One region of the Priestia sp. FSL W8-0524 genome, then DNA from elsewhere that is predicted to be linked to it. Evidence: riboswitches for the same ligand, from Rfam matches in the RefSeq annotation. Region 1 holds a riboswitch; each other region holds the start of a gene.

Evidence for each region. A riboswitch is a leader RNA that binds a small molecule or an ion and turns the genes downstream of it on or off. The one in region 1 is predicted to bind cyclic di-AMP.
Region 2: it holds a riboswitch for cyclic di-AMP, as region 1 does, so the genes downstream of both, NST66_RS19730 (APC family permease) here and NST66_RS18725 (potassium channel family protein) in region 1, are expected to answer to the same signal.
Region 3: it holds a riboswitch for cyclic di-AMP, as region 1 does, so the genes downstream of both, kdpF (K(+)-transporting ATPase subunit F) here and NST66_RS18725 (potassium channel family protein) in region 1, are expected to answer to the same signal.

The regions. Positions count from the first base shown of each region.
Region 1 covers NZ_JBBOUG010000001.1:3,562,079-3,569,881, forward strand. The annotation lists gene NST66_RS18720 (TrkH family potassium uptake protein) at 1-588, opposite strand, end outside; gene NST66_RS18725 (potassium channel family protein) at 592-1,251, opposite strand; cyclic di-AMP (ydaO/yuaA leader) riboswitch at 1,376-1,520, opposite strand; gene NST66_RS18730 (hypothetical protein) at 1,636-2,094, opposite strand; gene NST66_RS18735 (Lrp/AsnC family transcriptional regulator) at 2,215-2,670, shown strand; gene NST66_RS18740 (peptidyl-prolyl cis-trans isomerase) at 2,959-3,861, opposite strand; gene NST66_RS18745 (S1C family serine protease) at 3,858-5,132, opposite strand; gene NST66_RS18750 (response regulator transcription factor) at 5,355-6,026, shown strand; gene NST66_RS18755 (sensor histidine kinase) at 6,023-7,372, shown strand; gene NST66_RS18760 (D-cysteine desulfhydrase) at 7,408-7,803, opposite strand, start outside.
Region 2 covers NZ_JBBOUG010000001.1:3,757,113-3,764,915, reverse strand. The annotation lists gene NST66_RS19750 (methionine gamma-lyase family protein) at 1-198, shown strand, start outside; gene NST66_RS19745 (MerR family transcriptional regulator) at 381-788, shown strand; gene glnA (type I glutamate--ammonia ligase) at 872-2,206, shown strand; gene NST66_RS19735 (N-acetylmuramoyl-L-alanine amidase) at 3,123-4,205, shown strand; cyclic di-AMP (ydaO/yuaA leader) riboswitch at 4,397-4,538, shown strand; gene NST66_RS19730 (APC family permease) at 4,701-6,527, shown strand; gene NST66_RS19725 (cation diffusion facilitator family transporter) at 6,637-7,614, shown strand; gene NST66_RS19720 (glycosyltransferase family 2 protein) at 7,654-7,803, opposite strand, start outside.
Region 3 covers NZ_JBBOUG010000001.1:2,846,902-2,854,704, reverse strand. The annotation lists gene NST66_RS14535 (undecaprenyldiphospho-muramoylpentapeptide beta-N-acetylglucosaminyltransferase) at 1-470, shown strand, start outside; cyclic di-AMP (ydaO/yuaA leader) riboswitch at 629-771, shown strand; gene NST66_RS14530 (hypothetical protein) at 844-981, shown strand; cyclic di-AMP (ydaO/yuaA leader) riboswitch at 997-1,137, shown strand; gene kdpF (K(+)-transporting ATPase subunit F) at 1,429-1,515, shown strand; gene kdpA (potassium-transporting ATPase subunit KdpA) at 1,540-3,201, shown strand; gene kdpB (potassium-transporting ATPase subunit KdpB) at 3,223-5,298, shown strand; gene kdpC (potassium-transporting ATPase subunit KdpC) at 5,312-5,878, shown strand; gene kdpDN (KdpD-like non-kinase potassium sensor) at 5,932-7,080, shown strand; gene NST66_RS14505 (CBS domain-containing protein) at 7,110-7,544, shown strand; gene lepB (signal peptidase I) at 7,799-7,803, shown strand, end outside.

The DNA of each region.
Region 1 (7,803 bases):
AAAGAGAAAAGAAATCGTGATGTTAATAATAGGATCTCCTACATACTGAACTAAGTTATCAGACAGCAGTCCGAACCCTGCGTTATTAAAAGCCGAAATCGAATGAAACAAGCTAAAGAACAGCCCCTTAGACCATCCGAATTCCGGAACCCAGCGTATCGCTAAAAAGAGCAGTGCAACAAACTCAATTAAAAATGAAAAGATGAACAACCTTTTAACTAGCAGCACAACTCCACCGACGCTCGTCTGATTTAATGCCTGCTGAACGAGCATACGCTCTTTAAATCCAATTTTTTTACCTAGCATCATAAAAATCAGCACGGCAAATGACATAATGCCGAGACCGCCTATTTGAATTAACAGCATAATAATCGTTTGACCGATGACGGTAAAACGCGTACCTGTATCTACGACGGCTAAGCCGGTCACTGTCATAGCGGAAGTAGATGTAAAAAGGGCGTCTACCCACCGGATTGGCTCAGTAGTAGAAAAAGGCATCATCAATAGAAGAGCACCAATAATAATTCCTCCGCCAAAAATGGAGACAAGCAGCTGCGGAGGAGTGAGTTTAATGATTTGTTTTTTCATGAGTTAAACTCCTTCTTCTTCAAAACGGTTCAAATCGCGATTATGTCCGATAACAATCAGCATATCTCCTTGTTCAATTATTTCATGCGCGGTAGGCGAAATCACCATTTCCCCGTCTTTTCGCTGAAAGCCGATAATATTGCAGCCGTACTTGGCACGAATGTTCAAATCAAACAGCGTTTTATTATGAAGCTTTTTAGAAGCGACAATTTCGACAATACTATAATCCTTTGACAGTTCAATGTAATCAATGATCTTTTCTGACACCACGTGATGAGCAATCCGCTTCGCAATATCGCGCTCAGGATGAATGACTTTGTCCGCTCCTATTTTCTCCAGCACTTTTTGATGATACATATTCACCGCTTTTACCCATACTTGCTTAACGCCCATATCTTTTAAAAGCATCGTTGCAAGCACGCTTGCTTCAATATCGTCTCCAAACGAAATAAGAGCATGATCAACGTTACGAATGCCTAGCCCTTTTAAGCTAGCTTCATCAATTGCGTTCGCTTGCACGACATATGTAGCTGAGTTGCTATATTTCTTTACTACCTCCTGATTGCGGTCAATAGCGAGCACATCCACATCCAAATTAGCAAACTCTTCAACCAAACTGCCTCCAAAACGACCTAATCCCAATACAGCAAACTGTTTTTTCATAATGTATTTATTCCTTTCTTCAACTGCTGTGTGTTCTCTTAGCTTATACTTTTTCTAAAAAATTACATGTTTTTCTTAAAAAAAGCGCAAAAAAACACAGGAAGGCTCCTGTGTTTTTTCACACTCTTCCCCCTCAAAACGCTTGCGAAGTTAGCTGTCGGGTTCGGGTTTTAAGAGTAACCCTACCTTTTTAAGGATTCACCCCGGAGCACAATATGTGCGTAAATAATGGGTCCTCCGCTCCGTAATGGATTAAGCGATTTTTATTCAAATATCTATGATCTATTTTTTAGAATAATCGATTCGATTCATGATACGTTTCACTTCACGAAAGCTATCTTACTCCTGTGGATTTTGTCTGTCAAGATATTTTTAGGGAAGACATCACTTGCGCTGCAAACTGCAAAAATCATATAAATCTAAACCGACAATCAGTTTGTGAAATTGATCAAACAAATTAATAACGGCCAAAAGCTCTAATAGCTGCGTATCACTGTAAAATTTCTTTAATTGATCCATATCAGCATCCGTCAAATCCCTTGGACGCACTCGGTATACATCTATAAATCGAAACAGCAGTCGATCTTTTTCTTCCAGCTCTTTTTCTCTTAACACTTTTTGATTAAGCGTCTTATCGCCTACATATGACATGCTCATACACGTCTCACAGCCGTTAACACCTGCTAGATAAAGCCTGATTTTTTCCTTAGTCTCTCTTTTTACTATATCACTGTTCCAAAGCTTGTCGTATAGCTCATCATACAACCTTTTTACATCTGGAATTAAATTCAGTGCTTTTTCAAAATTTGTTCCCTCTTCGTTTGTTAACAAAACTCTTGCCATTTTTTACTCACTCCTTTTTAATTATTATAGTAAGAAAAATGGAGATTTCAGATAACAAATAAAACATATTATCTGCTGTTACTAATCAAATGAAACATTAATATGAAAGAAGGTTTTCAATTGAAAATTGATGAAATTGATTTATCGATTTTGCAGGCACTGCAGCAAAACAGCCGTCTTTCCTTAAGAGAGCTAGGAAAACAAATTAACCTGTCTCCTCCTTCAGTGGCAGAGCGAGTAAGACAGCTAGAGAGCTTTGGTATTATAAAAGGATATACAATCGATATTGATTATGAAAAGCTGCAGTTGCCCGTCTCGTGTTTTATTGAAGTAACCATGAAAAACGGAGAGCACGAGCGTTTTAAAAGATTTATTTCTCAGTATCCCTATGCTTTATTCTGTGAACGCATCGCCGGACAGGCTTGCTTCATTACAAAGCTTCAGCTTCCTCACCTGCACGTACTCGAGCAATTTATTAACGAAATTACACCTTATGCCAAAACGATTTCACACATCGCCCTTTCTCACGTGGAGATGTCTTCTGCATTATTGAGTCATTTAAAAGATGAAAAGTGATTAAAACATACGTTCACCGTACTAACGAAAAGATCCGAACGATTCATCGTTCGGATCTTCTTTCCACTAAACTACTTCTGTCCTAGCCTCTTTTGTTCGTCCAAAAGCATAAAAAATAACCCTCCAAAGCTGGAGGGTATAAATTTTCCGAATAATGAAAGTTTTACAACTTCATTCTATCAGGTACCGACATTTCTGTCTACTTAAAAATGTAAAAGAGCTCTCTATTAATAGAAAGCTCTTTTACCTGCTTGTTTTTTGAAAACAATCAATCTATATAAAAGGGAACTACCTAAGGTTGAAAGTCACGTGAAACCTTGGCAGTTGATCCTGGATATACCGGTTGATATGATTCAAAACAAGTTCTTTCATCATTTCTTCTTTGACTTCTGATTCCGTTTTTTTATCTTTTTGTTTTAAAATAAGAATATAATAGACTTTACCCATTTTAATGGGCTTACTACACTCTCCGATGTGCTGTTTTTTTAAAACATCTATAAAAGAGGGAGATAGATTCGAAAGCTTTAGATTATCATCATTCTCTATTTTGCTGATGGTCTGGACATCAGCATATTTTTTTTGAACGTCTTGAAGCGATGTTCCTTTTTGCAGCTCAGCCGCAACGGTCTCGGCATCATGTAAAGTTGTAAAAGTTAGCTGCGAAAAAGATACGCGCGTTACATCATTCTCAATACGTGTATAGTAAGCGTCTAGTTCATCAGACGTAATTTGTTTACGGAAATATTCTTCTAATTTAAACTGATTTATTAGCTGTTTAGTTACATCGCTAGAACGAATGTGCAAGACTTCATAGCCTTGTTTTCTTGTATCTTCGTCATATGAACGTTTGATTTGTTTCCACATATCCTCGACTTTTTTCTGTACCCTGTCACTTGTCTTTAGATGCGAAATTAAGATTTTTTGCATGACAAGCTGCCGCAACAACTCTTTGCGGTAGCTTGTATCATTTAGCGGAGCATCGGGATTTAAGAACCCTTCAACTGCTAAAAAACGATTGAATTCAGCTCCTGTCACCTTTCCTCCTTCATACGCTGCCACTTCTTTAGCAGAAGATAGCTGACTAATTTCTACAGAAGGAAACATCGTGTTTGAATGCTTCCCTCCGCAGCCTGTTAAAAATCCGAACGCTGTTAATACTGCTAGCAGCAGCTTTAACGGTGCTGAACTCATCCATTGTTATCCTGCTGCTCTGAAAGCTTCAGAGAAATAGTTTGTTTTTTTCCATTTCGGTACACGTCTAATTTTACCGTATCTCCTACTTTGCGTTTTGTGTATAGATATTGACGTAAATCACTGGATGTTTTGACTTCATTTCCATCGATGGCAACAATCACGTCTTTTGATTGTAAACCAGCATCAGAAGCAGAAGAGAATGGTTCAACCGTCGTTACGACAACTCCTTCAGACGTATCGCTTGTTAGGCCTAGCTGATCTTGTTTTGTTGCAGCTGAAAGCTGACCTACATCTTGAAGACCTACCCCCATATATGGACGCGTTATTTTTCCGTTTTTCATCAGCTGTTCAATTGTTGGCTGCACTTCATCACTTGGAAGAGCAAAGCCGATTCCTTCTACATTGTCTTCTGAAATTTTCATACTGTTGATACCAACTACTTCACCGGAAGAATTGATCAAGGCACCGCCGCTGTTTCCTGGATTAATCGCCGCATCCGTTTGAATTGCATCTACGTTCCAATTCTCTGAAATAGGGACAGAGCGTTTTGCTGCGCTCACGATACCTTGTGTGACCGTACGAGAAAATTGTTCACCAAGAGGGTTTCCGATTGCAAGAACCGTTTCACCCGCCACTAAATCTGATGATTTTCCGAACTTCGCCACTTGTTCAACATTTTTGTCGGACATTTCAAGCACCGCTAAATCCGTTAGCGCGTCAGCTCCGACAATTTTAGCTTTTTCTTTTTGTCCGTTTGAAAGTGACACTTCTACTTCGCTTGCGCCGTCAATAACGTGGTTATTAGTCACAACGTAGGCTTTTCCATTTTCTTTTTTGAAAATAACACCGGAACCCGTTCCTGCTTCTTGCGTTTGGGTATCTCCAGAAAATGGATTTGTTTGCTGTTGAATATTGTTCACGCCTACAACAGCAGCTGATACTTTATTTACAACTGAAACAAGATCTGACTGATTCACGGTTGTGCTTACTGTTCGAGGCGTTGTGCTCGTTGTTGTTGCCGTTTGAGTCTGCGTTGTTTGATTCGCTGTTTGCGTATCCGCTGAATCCATTAACCCTAGCTGCGGAGCGCCGTATAGCACAATTCCTCCCCCTAGCACTGCTCCCGCGATGGAAGATGCGATCACTGGAAATAAGCGTCTTTTTGGAGGCTGTGATGATGACGCAGGCTGATACTGATCATAGCGCCGCTGGCGGTTTTCATATTCTTCTTTTCGTTCTTCCTCTCTTTCATAATCACGTGGATCCATGAAAATCACTCCTTTTAACGTAGCAAATTTTATGTTATCTATACTATAAAATAAAAGTTTGGGATAAGTATCAAAACAATATGTGAAATTGTGAAAAATTTCTTTATAACAGCAAACACGTAGTATAATAGCGGGTACATAAACCTTTAAAAAAACGCGCATAGATGGCGCAATATGCTTTATTTACCTTAATTTTCATATATTCAGAGGAAGGTGTCAAATTTGAGCTTTACACTATATTTAGTAGAGGATGAACAAAATTTAAACGAAGTTTTAACCCTTTACCTTCAAAAAGAAGGCTGGGACGTTCGCTCATTTTTTAACGGCACGGACGCAAAAGAAATGATTGCAACTCCTCCGCACCTGTGGATTTTAGATATTATGCTGCCTGATATTGACGGGTATCAGCTCATTCGCGAAATCAAGCAGCAAACGCCACATGTGCCTGTTATTTTCATTTCAGCACGCGATGCCGATATTGACCGGGTTCTTGGACTTGAAATGGGCAGCGACGACTATTTATCAAAGCCTTTTTTGCCTCGTGAACTAGTTATTCGAGCAAACAAACTGCTAAACCTCGTATATGGTTCCAATCAAAAGAAAACCGATACCATTACGCTGACCCCTTATGAAATCGATTTACATACGCGTACAGTCAGTGAAAATGGAAAGCCGATTGATTTGACGTCTAAAGAATTTGATTTTCTTGTCACTATCTCAAAAGACCTTGGACAGGCTTTTTCAAGGGAGCAGCTGTTGAATCTCATTTGGGGAGAAGATTATTTCGGCACAGACCGAGTGGTGGATGATTTAGTGAGGCGCGTGCGTAAAAAAATGCCGCAAGCACGAATTGAAACGATTTACGGATACGGATACCGGATGATGAAAGCATGAAAAACAAGTCGCTTGCATTTCAAATTTGGCTCGTCATCTCGGGTATTTTACTGCTCATTTCAATTTTGCTCGCTATTTTATTCCCAACGACGCTTAGGCAGTTCTTCACGAATGAAATTTATACCACTATTGAAAATGAACAGCATATTTTAAAAGAATACGGCCTGCCAAGCCGCTCAGGTGAATACTACTTTAGCAATGAAGACAGTGAACCAACGCTTGGCAATCGAACCGTGGATCATATTTTATTGCCTGAACATGCGGATATCTCTTATTTTTCATCACGGGTGTTGCCTCAAGACTTTTTGAGAAAAGCACAGGAAGATGCAATCAGTCAGCGGAAAATCGTCGCTCGCTATGAAAAAGATCTCGGCAACCGGACGCTTTTTTATGTGATTCGAAAAGTAAGCGTAAACGGACAGCCTGCTTTTTTACTTTCATTTTCGTGGGATACGTATCGCAACGCGCTCACTTCTACTCTTTTTAAACAGCTGCTTCTTGTCATTTCAATTGTATTTCTATTCAGCTGGCTTCCATCTATTTGGCTATCAAGATACTTAAGCAAGCCGCTTGTATCGCTTGAAAAAGATGTAAAAAAAATCGCCGAACAAAATTGGCATGAACCTGTTACAGTCAACCGTTCCGATGAAATCGGCAAGCTAGGCGCGTCCATCGAGCAAATGCGCAAAAGGCTCGTATCTAAAGATGAAGCACAGCAAACGCTGCTTCAAAATATTTCACATGATTTAAAAACACCGGTAATGGTTATTCAAAGCTACGCTCAGTCGATTCAAGACGGCATTTATCCAAAAGGTGATTTATCCCAAACGGTAAAAGTCATTGAAGATGAATCCAAAAATCTTGAGAAAAAAATCCGCGATTTGCTTTACTTGACCAAGCTTGACTATATGTCCACTCACCAGCTTGCACAAGACGACTTTGATTTTACTGCACTTCTTCATGAAGTAGTGGATCGCTTGCGGTGGAGGCGCCCTGAAATACAGTGGGAATTTGACGACGTAAATGCAACGATTAAAGGAGACAAAGAGCTGTGGACAAAAGTCCTTGAAAATATACTCGACAATCAGCTGCGCTATGCTGATACGAAGGTTTCACTTTCACTTGCTAAACACCAAACGAACGTTCAATGTACCATCAGCAACGATGGTCCGCCGATTGATCAAAGCGTGCTTCAACACTTGTTTGAACCGTTTAAAAAAGGAGCAAACGGTGAATTCGGTATTGGCCTAAGTATCGTAAAGCGTATTGTTACGATGCACGATGCAGCCATTACGGCTGAAAACACAGACGCCGGAGTGACGTTTTCACTTACTATTCCTATATAAACTAAAAAGGCAAGGGAGTCGACTCCCTTGCTTTTTTATGAAAAAACCGATGTATATGCATAAAGAGCTGGTGAACCCCCGGAGTGAATGAACACCACATTCTCATCTTTTTTAAAATAACCTTTTCGAATTAAATCAATCAGGCCGGCCATCGCTTTTCCCGTATACACAGGATCCAATAAAATTCCTTCCGTACCGGCCACAAGTTTGACTGCTTCCACCATCTCTTCTGTTGGAACAGCATAGCCTGGACCGACATATTCATCCATACAAACAATATCTTCTTTTTTAAAAGGCGTTTTGCTATGTAAATGATCATAAAGTTCACTCGTCAGCTTGGCAACTTTCATTTCTTGCTCTTCTTTAGCACGACTCACATTCATTCCAATAACAGACACCCCGCTTTGAAGGCTTTGAAAGCCTGCCACTAG
Region 2 (7,803 bases), 200 kb from region 1:
GCTTATATGCCAGGGTATGAAGATGATGTGATTATGGCAGCAGGAACGTTTATACAAGGAGCGAGCCTCGAGCTTACGGCAGATGGTCCTATCAGGCCGCCTTATGTCGCTTACGTGCAGGGCGGATTAACGTATGCTCATGTAAAAGTAGCAATATGCATGGCGGTAGATCAATTACTGACAAAAGAACTTTTATAAGATAGAAAGATTATTTCTCCCCGTTAACAAGGAAAAAAATAAGCTATAAAAATAAACGAAGTGCTATTTATTTGTATAGAAAAAATGTTCAGAAAAATTTATGTTAGAATTACTAACATTCGGTTGACAGGTGAACTAACATAGCATACAATGTAAATAGTTAATCCAAAGGAGGAACTGAAATGAGTGACAACATTCGAAGAAATACGCCACTTTTCCCGATTGGAATTGTGATGCAGTTAACTGAGTTGTCTGCTCGCCAAATTCGCTACTATGAAGAACATGAATTAGTTGCACCGGTAAGAACAGAAGGAAATCGACGACTATTCTCATTTAACGATGTTGATAAGCTGCTTGAAATCCGCGATCTAATCGAACAAGGTGTAAACTTAGCAGGTGTAAAACAGCTGTTTCATCTTCAAAAGGAGCAAAAAGGGCATAAGCAAGAAGAAAAAGTTGTGGCAGAAACAGCAAAGCCAGAATTAACGGACGATGAGTTGCGAAAAATGCTTCGTGCAGAACTTATGCAAGCAGGCCGTTTTAATCGAGCAACTTTAAATCAAGGAGATATGTCCAGGTTCTTTCATTAATAAAGTTATCAATATTTATGCCGTTCGTATATGAGGGGTATAGATTATAAATATTATATAGAGATTTAGGGGAGGATCACACGATGGCAAAGTACACAAAAGAAGATATTTTCCGCAAAGTTCAAGAAGAGAATGTAAAATATATTCGTCTTCAGTTCACTGACATTTTAGGAACAATTAAAAACGTTGAAATTCCAGTAAGTCAATTAGAAAAAGCGTTAGACAACAAAATGATGTTTGACGGTTCTTCTATTGAAGGGTTTGTACGTATTGAAGAATCAGATATGTACCTATTCCCGGATATTGATACATTTGTTATTTTTCCTTGGACATCTGAAAAAGGTAAAGTAGCACGTTTTATTTGTGACATCTACAATGCAGATAGAACTCCGTTTGATGGCGATCCACGTAATAACTTAAAACGTGTGTTAAAAGAGATGGAAGAGTTAGGATTTACTGATTTTAACCTTGGACCTGAGCCAGAGTTCTTCTTATTCAAATTAGACGAAAAAGGCGAACCTACATTAGAATTAAATGATAAAGGTGGCTACTTCGACTTAGCGCCAACTGACCTTGGTGAAAACTGCCGTCGTGACATCGTATTAGAGCTTGAAGAAATGGGCTTTGAAATTGAAGCATCTCACCATGAGGTAGCTCCTGGACAACACGAGATCGACTTCAAATATGCTGCTGCATTAAAAGCTTGTGATGATATCCAAACGTTCAAACTTGTTGTAAAAACAATTGCACGTAAACATGGCTTACATGCTACATTTATGCCAAAACCATTATTTGGTGTGAACGGTTCAGGTATGCACTGTAACGTTTCATTATTCAAAGATGGCCAAAACGCATTTTATGATGAGAACGGTAATCTAGAGCTAAGTGATACTGCTCGTCAATTTATCGCAGGTATCATCAAGCACGCACACAGCTTTACAGCAGTAACAAATCCTACTGTAAACTCTTATAAGCGTCTAGTACCTGGATATGAGGCTCCTTGTTATGTTGCATGGTCTGCTCGCAACCGTAGCCCATTAATCCGTATCCCAGCTTCTCGCGGCGTAGGAACTCGTGTTGAAGTACGTAGCGTAGACCCGGCTGCTAACCCATATTTAGCAATGGCTGTTCTATTAAAAGCTGGTTTAGATGGAATCAAGAACAATCTTGAAGCTCCAAAACCTATCGATCGTAATATCTATGTAATGACAAAAGAAGAGCGTGTTGAAGAAGGTATCGTAGATTTACCTGCAACATTAGCTCAAGCTTTAGATAGCTTCCAATCAAATGAAGTTATGGTTTCTGCATTAGGTGAACACTTAGCAGAGCACTTCGTTGAAGCGAAAGAAATCGAGTGGGATATGTTCCGTACACAAGTTCATCCTTGGGAACGTGACCAATACATGAGCCAATATTAATTTTTAAAAGTCGGAGAGATCGTTTGTACGTTCTCTCCGACTTTTTTGTTTTTCACAATGAATAAATAACATTCTGCATACGTAAATTGAATAATATAGCTTGTTTATAAAAAAGCTGCCTGTCGTATAATTTACAGGGAGCTTTTTTATTGTTTTGTTACATACAAGAAAGAATTTGTTTACATGAATCAAAAAGGATGAGCTTTTTGTCTCATTGAATCTATAAGTAAAAGTAGTGTATAACAGATAGTGAGATTGTTTATGTGTTCACTCTGCACTGTATTTCAGTATAACTTCAGAGAGTTTTCAGCCAATCATAGTATCGTTAGAAAATACTGTTGGAGAGGAATGTAATGAAAATGAAAGAAGGAAATTTCTTTAAAGGTTTAGTGATAGGGATATTGATAAGCATTCCAATTTGGATTATTCTCATTGTTGTAGGCGTTCTGCTTTTTAAATAGGTCCTAATGTTATAAATAATAGACCCTCCTGATCTATACTTTAATCAACCAGAATAGAATTTGGACCAAAAGTATGTTAGGGGGAGGGAACCGCACGATGAATTGTGCGGATTTTTTTATTGGTAGGGTAAACGTAGATTTCATCTATTTAGTTGCTTCTAGCAGTTGATTGGAGAGACTCCTGCGGGAAAAGCGGAATAGGTGAGACCCCGCAGGAGCGCACGCGACGAGGAGGCTCACCAGCCCCCCCGCGGAAAGCGAAGCCTTGCACGGAATTCAACAGCGATGTAACAAGCCATCCATACTAGCGCATTTATCCCATTTGTTCGTTTTTAGGTTGAAGTGATTTCGTTATGTCTCAATCTCCTTTTTTAGTAATTTTTCACTAAGTAGGCTAGTATACGTAGCACTTTTTTCCCTCATGCATATGTTAACAATAAGGAGGGACAAGTAATATGAAAAAAATCTATCTTGATGCAGGACATGGTGGGGCAGATGCAGGAGCAGTTGGAGCAAGCGGACTATATGAAAAAAACTTAGTGTTAAAAATTCAACAATATTTAATAAGCTATTTAAATAGCACCTACAGTGACTTTACGATTAAAACCACCCGTACCACAGATACTTTTTTATCGTTATCTCAGCGAGCTTCTCAAGCTAACTCGTGGGGAGCAGATGCATTTATGTCTATTCACGTAAATGCCGGTGGAGGAACAGGATACGAAGATTATGTTTATAGAAGCGCCAGCAATGCCAGTAAAACGTTTCAATCAATTGTCCACGGCCAAGTACAGCCAGCGCTGCTGTCGTATAATCATCCGAATCGCGGTCGAAAATCAGCTAATTATGCGGTGCTTCGCTTAACAAATATGCCTGCAGTACTAACTGAAATAGCTTTTATTGATAGGAGCGCCGATGCAGCACTTCTTCAAAATGAAGCTTTTTTAAAAAGCATGGGTGAATCGTATGCAAAAGGAATTGCCGTATATTTAAATTTACCTCGTCGTGCAGTTCCAAATCCATCGCCATCTCCATCTCCAACACCGACACCGACACCGACACCAAATCCATCACCTTCTGAACCAGGTGAAAAAACGTATACAATTAAGCAAGGAGATACGCTGTACAGTATTGCACAGAAGTACGGAATAACAGTACAAGCGCTTCAAGAAGCGAATACAGGGCTTTCTGATCCTTTAACACTACAGGTTGGAAAAACAATTGTTATTCCTTCAGGAACTTCACCAACACCTACTCCAACACCTACTCCAACACCTACTCCAACACCACCTTCTGAACAATATCCACTTCCCAATGGAATTTTAAAACAAGGCGATTCTGGAGAAGCAGTGAAACAGCTTCAAAGAGCATTAAACGCGGTTAATTTTAAAGTAGGGTCAGTAGACGGAATATATGGAGTACAAACGAAAGATGCAGTCAGACGTTTTCAGCTTGTGTATCTTCCTTATGATGTAGATGGCATTTATGGTCCTCAAACGAAAAACAAGCTAGCAGCCGTTTTAAAAGCAAAAAGTTAAAGAAAGCAGGTCTTCTGTAAGCAGGCAGAAGGCCTTTTGTTTTCCCCTTAAAAGCGCCTTAAGTACTATTTTATCGTTTACGTAAAATAATGCTTTACAAACCATTTGTACGGGAGTATATTATCTAAGAACAAAGGATAGTTATGAAAGAAACTTGTTATCAATCATACCCTTTAACCGAAAATTATATTGACCTGTTATCGCTTAATTCGTCAGAAGTGGGGGACCCAAATTTGTGCATTGTCACTTGGGGTGAATCCTTTTTTAAAAGGTAGGGCTACTCTCATAGCCCGAATCCGACAGCTAACCCCATAAGCGTTTTGGAGAGGAGGTTTAAGCTGTGTAAAAACGCTGAGAACCCTTAGTGTTTTTTTTGTGCGCTTTTTTAACATAAAAAGGTATTTTTTAGGGATAATATCACTTATTCATGAACTTGTAACGGAGCTTAGCAACGAACAGTGAATAGTAGCTAAGCAATCATCGGAGGGAAATTACGTGAACTATTCAGTTCTCAAGAGATTATTGATTGGAAAGCCGCTCAAAACAAAAGAGTTAGGCGATCAAAAGCTTAGTAAGCTTAAAGCGCTGGCTATTTTATCATCAGATGCCTTATCTTCAGTGGCTTATGGAACAGAACAGATTTTGATTGTCCTTGCAACAGTGGGCGTGCTTGCCTATTGGTATTCGATTCCAATTGCGATTGGGGTATTGGTGCTGCTGACGGCTTTAATTCTTTCATATCGTCAAATTATTTATGCGTATCCGCAAGGCGGAGGAGCTTATATTGTTTCGAAAACCAATTTAGGAGAAAATCCTGGACTTATCGCTGGGGGATCACTGTTAGTAGATTATATTTTAACAGTTGCCGTGAGTGTTTCAGCAGGAACCGATGCTTTAACTTCGGCTTTTCCAACGCTGCATCACTATAACGTAGTAATTGCGTGTTTGCTGGTGATTTTTATTACGGTTTTAAATTTACGAGGTGTAACAGAATCCGCTTCTGTCTTAGCTTATCCGGTTTATTTATTTGTGATTGCTCTTATTTTGTTAATAGCGGTGGGCTTCTTCAAAATAGTGACAGGTCAAGTTTCACCTGAGCTTCATACATCTCTCGGTACCGTGGTGCCAGGTATTAGTTTGTTTTTATTATTAAAAGCTTTTTCATCAGGCTGTTCGGCATTGACTGGTGTAGAAGCTATTTCGAATGCAGTGCCTAACTTTAAAGATCCAGGTGCAAAAAATGCTGTTCATACATTAATGCTGATGGGCGGTATTTTAGCCGTTTTATTTTCTGGCATCACGTTTTTAGCTTATTGGCTTGGCATTTCTCCAAAAGCAGATGAAACGGTTGTATCACAAATTGCATCGAGTGTATTTGGACGAAATGGGTTTTATTATTTTATTCAAGGCACCACAGCTCTGATTTTAGTGCTAGCAGCGAATACGGGTTTTTCAGCTTTCCCTTTGCTTGCCGTAAACTTATCGTCTGATAAATACATGCCAAGAATGTTTCAAATTCGCGGCGATCGACTAGGCTATTCAAATGGAATTGTGACCCTTGGAATTGCTTCTATTGTCTTACTTGTCGCCTTTAAAGGAGCGACGGAACAATTAATTCCTCTTTATGCAGTTGGAGTGTTCATTCCATTTACGCTTTCTCAAACAGGCATGATTGTCAAATGGCTTAGAGAAAAGCCGGCCGGCTGGCAAGGAAAGCTAACCATTAACTTAATTGGTGCCCTCATTACCTTAACGGTGCTAATCATTTTGTTTACAACGAAGTTTTCACAAGTATGGTCCGTGCTCGTTTTCTTACCGGTTATCGTTTATATTTTTCATCGCATTCATACGCATTATGAAGCGGTAGGAGAGCAGCTTCGTATTAAGCAAGGAGAAAAGATTGGAAAGCTTGAAGGAAGTGTGGTCATTGTTCCTGTAGCAGGAATGACAAAGGTAGTAGAAAATTCATTGAACTATGCAAGAACGATTGGTGATACCGTTATTGCGGTGCACGTTGCTTTTGACCGAGAAAGCGAAAAGAGAATGGAAGAGAAGTGGGAAAAGTGGCAGCCTGATATTCGTATTGTTACGTTTCACTCTCAATACCGCAGTCTTGTGCGTCCGCTGTTTCGATTCATCGATATGGCTGAAGAAAAAGCCCGGGAAAATAATATGGCTATTACGGTTGTTATTCCGCAGTTCATCACGAAAAAAAGCTGGCAAAACATCCTTCATAATCAGTCCAGTCTGCTGTTAAAAGCACATTTGCTTTACCGTAAAAACGTAATCGTTACAACGGTACCTTATCGTTTTAAAAAATAATGAAACATGACTAAAAACCTCCAACTTATATGTTGGAGGTTTTTAATTTTTAAATTCACATACACTAACCATAATTGAATCTCATCAAAGGCACAAACGGAGGGATTGCATGAGTGAATTAATTAAGTTATTGCGAAAAGGAAATAAATCGGCCATGATGGCCGCTATAGTTAATACCATTATATCCATTATTAAAGGGATTGCTTTTGCTTTAACGGGAAATGTAGCGATGTTTGCTGAAACGATGCACAGCTTAGGAGACGCAGCAAATCAGTTCTTTGTTTTTATAGGTTCAGCATTAAGCAAAAAAGCTCCGACCAAACGATTTCCAAACGGATTTGGACGATTGGTTAATCTCGTTTTATTAGGAGCGGTTCTTGTAGTAGGAATTATGGCATTTGAAACGATTAAAGAAGGGTATCATCATATTCTTCATCCGACGAAGTCTTCAGGCTTTATCTTAAATATTGCAGTACTTGGCATCTCGGTATTACTTGAGATGTTTGTCCTCTTTAAGGCAATGAAAGAAATTTTGCACGATGTCGGAATGAATACTGCAGAGGTCAATGTTTTTACGCAAAGCTTTGTTCATCTAAAGAAAGCAAAGCCAGCAACTAAGCTTGTTTTTATGGAAGATCTGGTAGCCACTGGAGGAGGCGTATTGGCTTTAATTGCCGTTTTTATTTCGCGGTTTACGCCTTTTCATCAAGCTGAAGGAATTGCTTCTATGCTAATTGGTCTTATGATGTTTTTTGTAGTAGGACGAGTATTTTTAGATAACGCTGCTGGAGCGCTTGGTGAAGCAGATAAAGAAATGGAAATGAAAATTGGCGCCATTGTTATGCAAGATGTACAAGTGCGTGATATTCAAACGTTAATGGTGATGAAAGAAGGAGAAGAGCTTCACGTTGAATTAAAAGTAGAAATTGATCCTTCTTTAACAGTAGCAGAAGCGGATGATATTAAAGATCGTCTCGAAAATCGTATTTTACAGGAAAAAGGAATAACGGATGTCATTATTGAATTTGATGAAGATGATGGAATTCCTGACTGGGTGACAAGCGATTTACAGCTTCAAAAAGAATAAAAAACAAGGAAGAAAACAACTGTTTTCTTCCTTGTTTTTTTAGCTATATACTTTTTCACGCACGTTTTGAGAATCTGTTGAAGCCGCAGAAAAGTTAATAGTTTCACGTACAACGTAAATAGGTCTATTTTTACTTTCATCGTAAATTCTTGCGATGTATTGTCCCACTAGACCTAAACCAAGTAGCTG
Region 3 (7,803 bases), 720 kb from region 1:
GCCGTATTAATGAAATCGTTCGAGAGTCTTTGCCTGAACTGCAAAAGAAATTCCAAATTGTACACCTTTGCGGAAAAGGCAATATTGATACAAGCCTTGAAAAAGAGTCAGGATACCGTCAGTTAGAATACGTAAACGAACAGCTTCCTGATGTTCTAGCGGCAACTGATTATGTGATTACACGCGGCGGATCCAATGCCATTTTTGAGTTTTTAGCTCTTCATAAACCGATGATGATTATTCCTTTATCAAAAGCACAGAGTCGCGGAGATCAAATTTTAAATGCACAATCCTTTAAGAAAAAAGGCTACTGTATGGTTGTAGAAGAAGAGCAGTTAACAAAAGAACTGTTTTTGCGTGAAGTAAATGAGCTTCAGCAGCAGGCAAGTACGATGAAGCGTACAATGCGTGAAGCAACAAAAACGGATGCCATTTCAATTCTTGTAAATGAAATTGAGAAAATGAGCTAAAAAAAGCGTTCTTATCTCCTCGATAAGAACGCTTTTTTCTTCTGAAATTATTATTTTAAAATAATGAATAAATATAGAAAAATAAAGCTTTTAAAATTTCAAAAAATGTTGTTGACAGTAAATTTTAACAGGAGTAAGATTACTCTCATGAAACGTTCCACTGTGAAACGCTGAGTCTTTTCTGAAAGAGAAGGAAAGAGCGGAGGACCCAATTATCAGGGGTGAATCTCTTAATTGAGTAGGGTTACTTTCTTGACCCGAACCCGTCAGCTAACTTCGTAAGCGTTAAGAGAGAGGATGGTGTAATCGTGGTCGTTTTCTATAACAGCGGATAGTACGCTCCTTTCAAAATATAGGTGAAAGGAGCGTCAGGATGCATTTATCTAAGCAAATGATTCAAATGATTGAATATCGGGCCATGTGCGATCAGCAATCTTTTGATCTAGCAAACCGCTATTTGTCTACGTTAGCTAATCAAAGTTTTAAACGCAGCAGTAAAAACTATTATTAAGTCTAAAAATTAAATAACAAAGATACGCTTAATCAATTATGAGCGGGGGACCCAATATTTTGTACGTATGTACTAGGGGTGAATCTCTTAACTGAGTAGGGTTACTTCCATAACCCGAATCCGACAGCTAACTCCGTAAGCGTTTTGGGAGTAAAAAATTCGTGTCAATCACGGCTTATTTGTCGTGCATTAAACCGCGGAAGAGAACTCTCTTCTGCGGTTTTTTAGTGGAAAAAAATAGCATCACGTCTCACGGTTAGCTTTTTTGGACGTGATGCTTTATGAAAAGAAACCGTCACTAAACTTAGAAGCTATCATTTTTGTTAGGAAACAGTTAGGAGGGAGCAACTTGGATATGATCATGCTTGGAACGCTTGTCATATTAACAGCTGCTATGTACGGAATTATTTGCTGGTCGTCTCATGTAGTAGATGAAAGAGAGGAGAAGTGAACGTGTCGTTCATTTTGTTAGGTATTTCAGTTCTCGTTTTAATTTATTTAGTGTATGTACTGTTAAATCCAGAACAATTTTAATAAGCGGAGGAATAAAAAGTGGGGATTTTTCTACTATCAGTTGCGCTGCTGCTTGTTTTTGTAGCGCTTATTGCAAAGCCCGTAGGTATTTATATAGCGAATGTGTTTTCAAACGATAAAAACACTAGCTTGATAGGAAAGATAGAAACGGTGATGTTTAAAGCAGCAGGAATTAAAGGGCTTAATCAGACGTGGAAGCAATATGCATTTGCTCTTGTGTTAACAAATACGTTTATGATTTTTGTGGTGTACCTTATCTTCCGGTTTCAGGGGGTACTGCCGCTTAACCCAAGCCACATCAAAGGAATGGATCCGGCTCTTGCTTTTAACACGGCCATTAGTTTTATGACAAATACGAACTTGCAGCACTACAGCGGCGAATCAGGTTTGTCCTATTTCTCGCAGATGGCCGCCGTTGTATTTATGATGTTTGCTGCACCAGCAACGGCACTTGCAGTAGCAATCGCTTTTATTCGCGGGCTGGCAGGGAAAGAAATGGGAAACTTTTTTGTTGATTTTGTAAAGTCAATTACGCGTATTTTACTTCCTATCGCTTTTATAACAGGCATTTTATTTATGTTTTTAGGTGTCCCTCAAACGTTAAGCGGAACGGTGACTGCCCATACAATAGAAGGAGCAACACAGCAAATAGCAAGGGGACCAGTTGCTTCTTTTCTTTCAATTAAAGAGCTAGGAAACAACGGAGGGGGATTTTTTGGTGTCAATTCAGCTCATCCATTTGAAAATCCTAACGCGTGGAGCAATGTATTACAAATCGTCCTTATGCTTTTATTGCCAACAGCCCTTCCTTTTACGTACGGAAAAATGATCGGACAGCGTAAGCAAGGCCGCATCTTGTTTGTAGCGATGAGTATGCTGTTTATCGTTATTTTAAGCACAGCGTTTGTAACAGAGTGGGGAGGCAATCCAAGACTTGGTGCTTTTCATCTAAATGAAGCGAGCGGTTATATGGAAGGGAAAGAAGTCCGTTTTGGTGTCGGCATGTCGACGCTTTACGCCATCGTGACGACAGCAAGTGAAACAGGTGCAGTCAACACCATGCACGATACCCTGACGCCTCTTACCGGGTTATTAACGCTTGGAAATATGATGTTAAATACCGTATTTGGCGGTGTCGGAGCAGGATTTATGAATGTTATGATGTACGTCATCATTGCCGTATTTTTATCAGGTTTAATGGTTGGAAGAACACCAGAATACGTAGGTAAAAAAATTGAAGGAAAAGAAATGAAGCTAATCGCCGTGACGCTTATTCTGCAGCCGCTGCTAATTTTAGGAGGAACAGCCGTAGCGCTCACTACTCATTTAGGAATGGAAGGTATATCAAACCCTGGCTTTCACGGCTTAAGTCAGGCACTGTATGAATTTACGTCGTCAGCAGCAAACAATGGGTCCGGTTTTGAAGGACTCGGTGACGCAACGCCGTTTTGGAACATTTCTACGGGAATTGTTATGTATATTGGACGCTACTTCGGACTAATTACAATGCTGGCGGTATCGAGCTCACTAGCATCTAAGCAGCTTGTTCCCGAAACACCTGGAACATTTAAAACGGATACGTCTTTATTTAGCGGCATTTTAATTGGAACTACCGTTATTGTAGGAGCACTTACGTTTTTCCCAGTGCTGGTGCTTGGGCCGGTTGCTGAGTATTTAACACTGTAATCAAGAAAGCGGAGGATCATAATGAATAAACGGAATTTTGCAAATAATATTGAATTGGATCGCAACAGTCATATTCAAGGTTCTGTAGATACACAAGCTTCATCGATTTTTATTCAATCAGTAAAGCAGGCGTTTATCAAGCTCAGCCCAAGAACGATGATAAAAAACCCTATCATGTTCGTAGTAGAAATCGGGTTTATAATTACGCTTTTTTTAGCCGTTGTTCCGGACCTTTTCGGAGAAAGTAAAGTAAGCACAGGGTTTAATGTTGCCGTATCTCTCGTGTTATTTTTTACCATTGTTTTTGCTAATTTTGCAGAAGCATTAGCAGAAGGTCGAGGAAAAGCACAGGCAAACTCATTAAAGCAATCGAAAGGGGATATTACGGCTAATAAACTTCAAAATGGGCAAATGATACAAGTTTCGGCATCGCAACTAAAAAAAGGAGATATCGTCGTCGTTTCACAAGGCGAAATGATTCCTGGAGATGGAGAAATTATTAAAGGACTGGCGTCCGTTGATGAATCGGCCATTACGGGGGAATCGGCACCTGTTATGAAAGAAGCAGGCGGGGATTTTAACTCTGTAACGGGAGGTACAAGAGTTGTCAGCGATGAAATTACAATTAAAATTACGTGTGAGCAAGGTGAATCGTTTTTAGATAAAATGATTTCGCTTGTTGAAGGAGCAGAGCGTCAAAAAACGCCAAATGAAATTGCGCTAAACACGGTTTTGACAAGTTTGACGATTATTTTTTTACTAGTTGTTGTGACGCTTCCTGTCTTTACAAACTATTTACATTTTCAACTCGACACGGCTATTTTAATTTCACTGCTCGTCTGCCTTATTCCTACGACGATTGGAGGATTATTATCGGCCATTGGAATTGCTGGAATGGATCGAGTCACGCAGTTTAACGTGATTGCTATGTCAGGAAAAGCAGTAGAAGCAGCTGGTGACATCAATACAATTATTTTAGATAAAACCGGCACCATTACGTTTGGGAACCGAATGGCTCATCAGTTAACGACTGTAGAAGGCATAGACGAACGTGAACTTTACAAATGGGCGTTTGTTTCTTCGCTTTATGATGAAACACCAGAAGGGCGCTCAGTTGTTGATTTTATTCAAAATCGCATGGGAGTAGAAGATCTTAGAAAAACCGAAGGAACGTTTGTTGAATTTAAAGCTGAAACGCGAATGAGCGGCATTGACTTACAGAATGTGTCTGTACGAAAAGGGGCAGTGGACGCCGTCACGGCATGGGTAGAGTCAAATGGCGGAAAGGTTCCCTCTGATTTACAGCAAAAAGCAAACGAAATTGCAGGAGCTGGTGGCACGCCGCTTGCCGTCGCCGCTGATAATAAAATTTACGGTTTGATTTATTTAAAAGACACGGTAAAACCAGGAATGAAAGAACGCTTTGATGAACTTCGTAAAATGGGTATTAAAACAGTCATGTGTACAGGAGATAATCCGTTAACCGCAGCAACCATTGCAAAAGAAGCGGGAGTAGATGAATTTATTGCGGAATGCAAGCCAGAAGACAAGATTCAAGTGATTAAATACGAACAGCAGCAAGGCAAGCTAGTTGCGATGACAGGTGACGGGACAAACGATGCCCCTGCACTTGCTCAAGCTGACGTTGGTCTAGCGATGAACAGCGGAACTTCAGCTGCTAAAGAAGCAGCAAATATGGTGGATTTAGATTCTGACCCTACTAAAATTATTGAAGTCGTTTCAATTGGAAAACAGCTATTAATGACAAGGGGTGCCTTAACTACATTCAGCATCGCAAACGATATTGCTAAGTATTTCGCGATTATTCCAGCGATGTTTACCTTGGCGATTCCGCAAATGGAGGCTCTTAACGTAATGAAGCTGAATTCACCACTATCTGCGGTGTTGTCAGCGCTCATTTTTAATGCGGTCATTATCCCGCTGTTAATTCCCTTAGCCATGAAGGGAATTGCGTATAAGCCGATGAGTTCTAACGCACTGCTGCGAAAAAATTTGTTCATTTACGGATTAGGTGGGGTATTAGTTCCATTCATTGGGATTAAAGCGATTGACTTATTACTTTCATTTGTGATGTAGAGGAGAAGAAACGATGATACAAACAGAACGAACGGGAAGCATTATTGTTCGCTTAACAATTATGATGATGATACTTTGTGGTCTTATTTATCCTGTTGTGATGACAGGTATTGCTCAAACAGCTGTTCCAAGTAAAGCAAACGGCAGCCTAATCTATTCAAACAATCATCAAGTTATCGGTTCTAAGCTGATTGGGCAGCAGTTTACAAGCAATGCATTTTTTCACGGCAGAGTCTCTAGTATTGATTATAACGGGGCAGGATCTGGGTCGTTGAATTTAGCACCTTCAAATAAAGATCTTACGAATCGTATCGAGAAATCCGTAGCGGCGTGGAAAAAAGAAAACGAAGTGCCCAAAGAAGGAATTCCAATTGATGCCGTCACAAATTCAGCTTCTGGACTCGATCCTCACATTACGCCACAAGCTGCATATGCACAAGTAGAGCGTGTGGCAAAAGCCACACATATTAAAGCCAACACGCTAAAACAGTTAATCAAAGAACATACTCAGCAAGGGGCTTTTAGTGAAAAACGAGTAAATGTAGTAGAGCTAAATTTAGCTGTTCAACGAGAGCGCTAATTACATGCACTCGCTTCATGTACTGAAGCGAGTGTGATAAAGGGGCACAAACAATGAAAGAAAAAGAAGCTCATCCATACTTTCGAAGAAAAACTCCGGAAGAACTATTGCGTGAACTTCATAATCAGAAGCGCGGAAAGCTTAAACTCTACATCGGTGCCGCGCCGGGAGTAGGAAAGACGTATAAAATGCTTCAAGATGCGCACGATTTAGTCAAAGAAGGCATAGATGTCGTAGTTGGATATGTAGAAACACACGGCAGGGATGAGACTAAAGAGATGATTGGAAATCTAGAAGTAATCCAAAGAGAAACCATTTTTTATAAAGGAAAAGAATTACAAGAGCTTGATTTGCTGGCGATTGTAAGAAGGCGCCCAAAAGTTGTCCTTATCGATGAACTTGCTCACACAAATGTTCCGACAAGCCGCCATAAAAAACGTTTTGAAGATGTTTCTTACCTGCTCAACCAAGGTATTTCAGTTATGTCAGCAATGAACATTCAGCATATGGAAAGCGTACATGACCTCGTATATGCTGTTACCCAAGTAAAAGTTCGTGAAACGGTGCCAGATTTATTTATTCAGCAAGCAGATGAAATTCAGCTTGTCGACGTTACGCCGGAACAGCTGCAAAAGCGGCTTCGTGAAGGGAAAATATACGAAGTCCATAAAATTGAACAAAGCCTGCAGTCGTTTTTTAAGCTTGCGAATCTCCATGCACTTCGTGAATTAACGCTCAGAGAAATAGCGGATGAAGTGGATGGCAAGCTGATTCATGCGCATGAAATTGGCGTAACAGGTATTTGTGAACGCATTTTAGTATGCATTCAATACAGTGAAACAGCTGAAAAATTAATTCGGCGAGGCTGGAGAATGGCGAACCGATTGAAAGCAGATTTACTGCTGCTGCATGTTTTTACAGGCGAGCAAACTGAAAGGCAAGAAGCCCAAATCAAACACTGGCAGGCATTCGCTGACCGTTTTCACGCATCGTTAATTGTTGAAGAAGCTAAAAAGCAAAAACCAGCTGCAGTGATTGTGAATGTAGCCAAGCATTATCGCGTTACTCAAATCTTACTAGGGCAATCAGCACGGACAAGGTGGGAAGAGATTCGAAAAGGCTCTATTGTGAATACAATTATGCGACAGACTCATAACATCGACATTCATATTGTTTCAGATTCAGCAAAACAACAAAAATAAAATGCATATATAACAAAAGGAGAATATGAGTGAATATTGCGTTCTTTTTACTCCCTAAAAAAGAAGTCGTTACACTATCGACACAGTCAACGATCCGTCAAGCATTGGAGAAAATGGAGTATCATCGCTACTCTTCTGTGCCGCTTATTAATCAAAAAGGAGAATATGTAGGGACTTTGGCAGAAGGAGACTTGTTATGGAAGCTAAAAAGCCTAGAACATATAGAACTCCATGAGTTAGAACACCTACGAATTGAGGAGGTTCCAAGACATCGCGATTACGAAGCTATCACCATTAACGATGAAATGGAAAGTATTTTGTCACGCGCGTCTGAACAAAATTTTGTGCCAGTTGTAGATGATCAAAACATTTTTATTGGACTCGTGCGGCGAAGAGAGATTATAGAGTATTGCATCTCCCAACTTTTTATACATGGAGAAACGCCTTTAAATGTGAAGATTTAGTTAAGTTTGCGTAAAAACCATAATTTTTACATAAAAGGTAGTCTCTTTTTATATAATTAATGTTATAATAAGATATGTAAAGACGAAACTTGCGTAATGTAAGCCTCTAACATTTGTTAGAGGTTCTTTTTTTACATAACATAAAACATTTGATTTCAGTTCTTTCTATGGTTAAGTTAGAATAAGTGTTAAAGTAAGAGGTTTCTTGCTTTTTTACATAAGAAAAGTGAGCTGTACAAAGGAGACAAAGCATATTGAC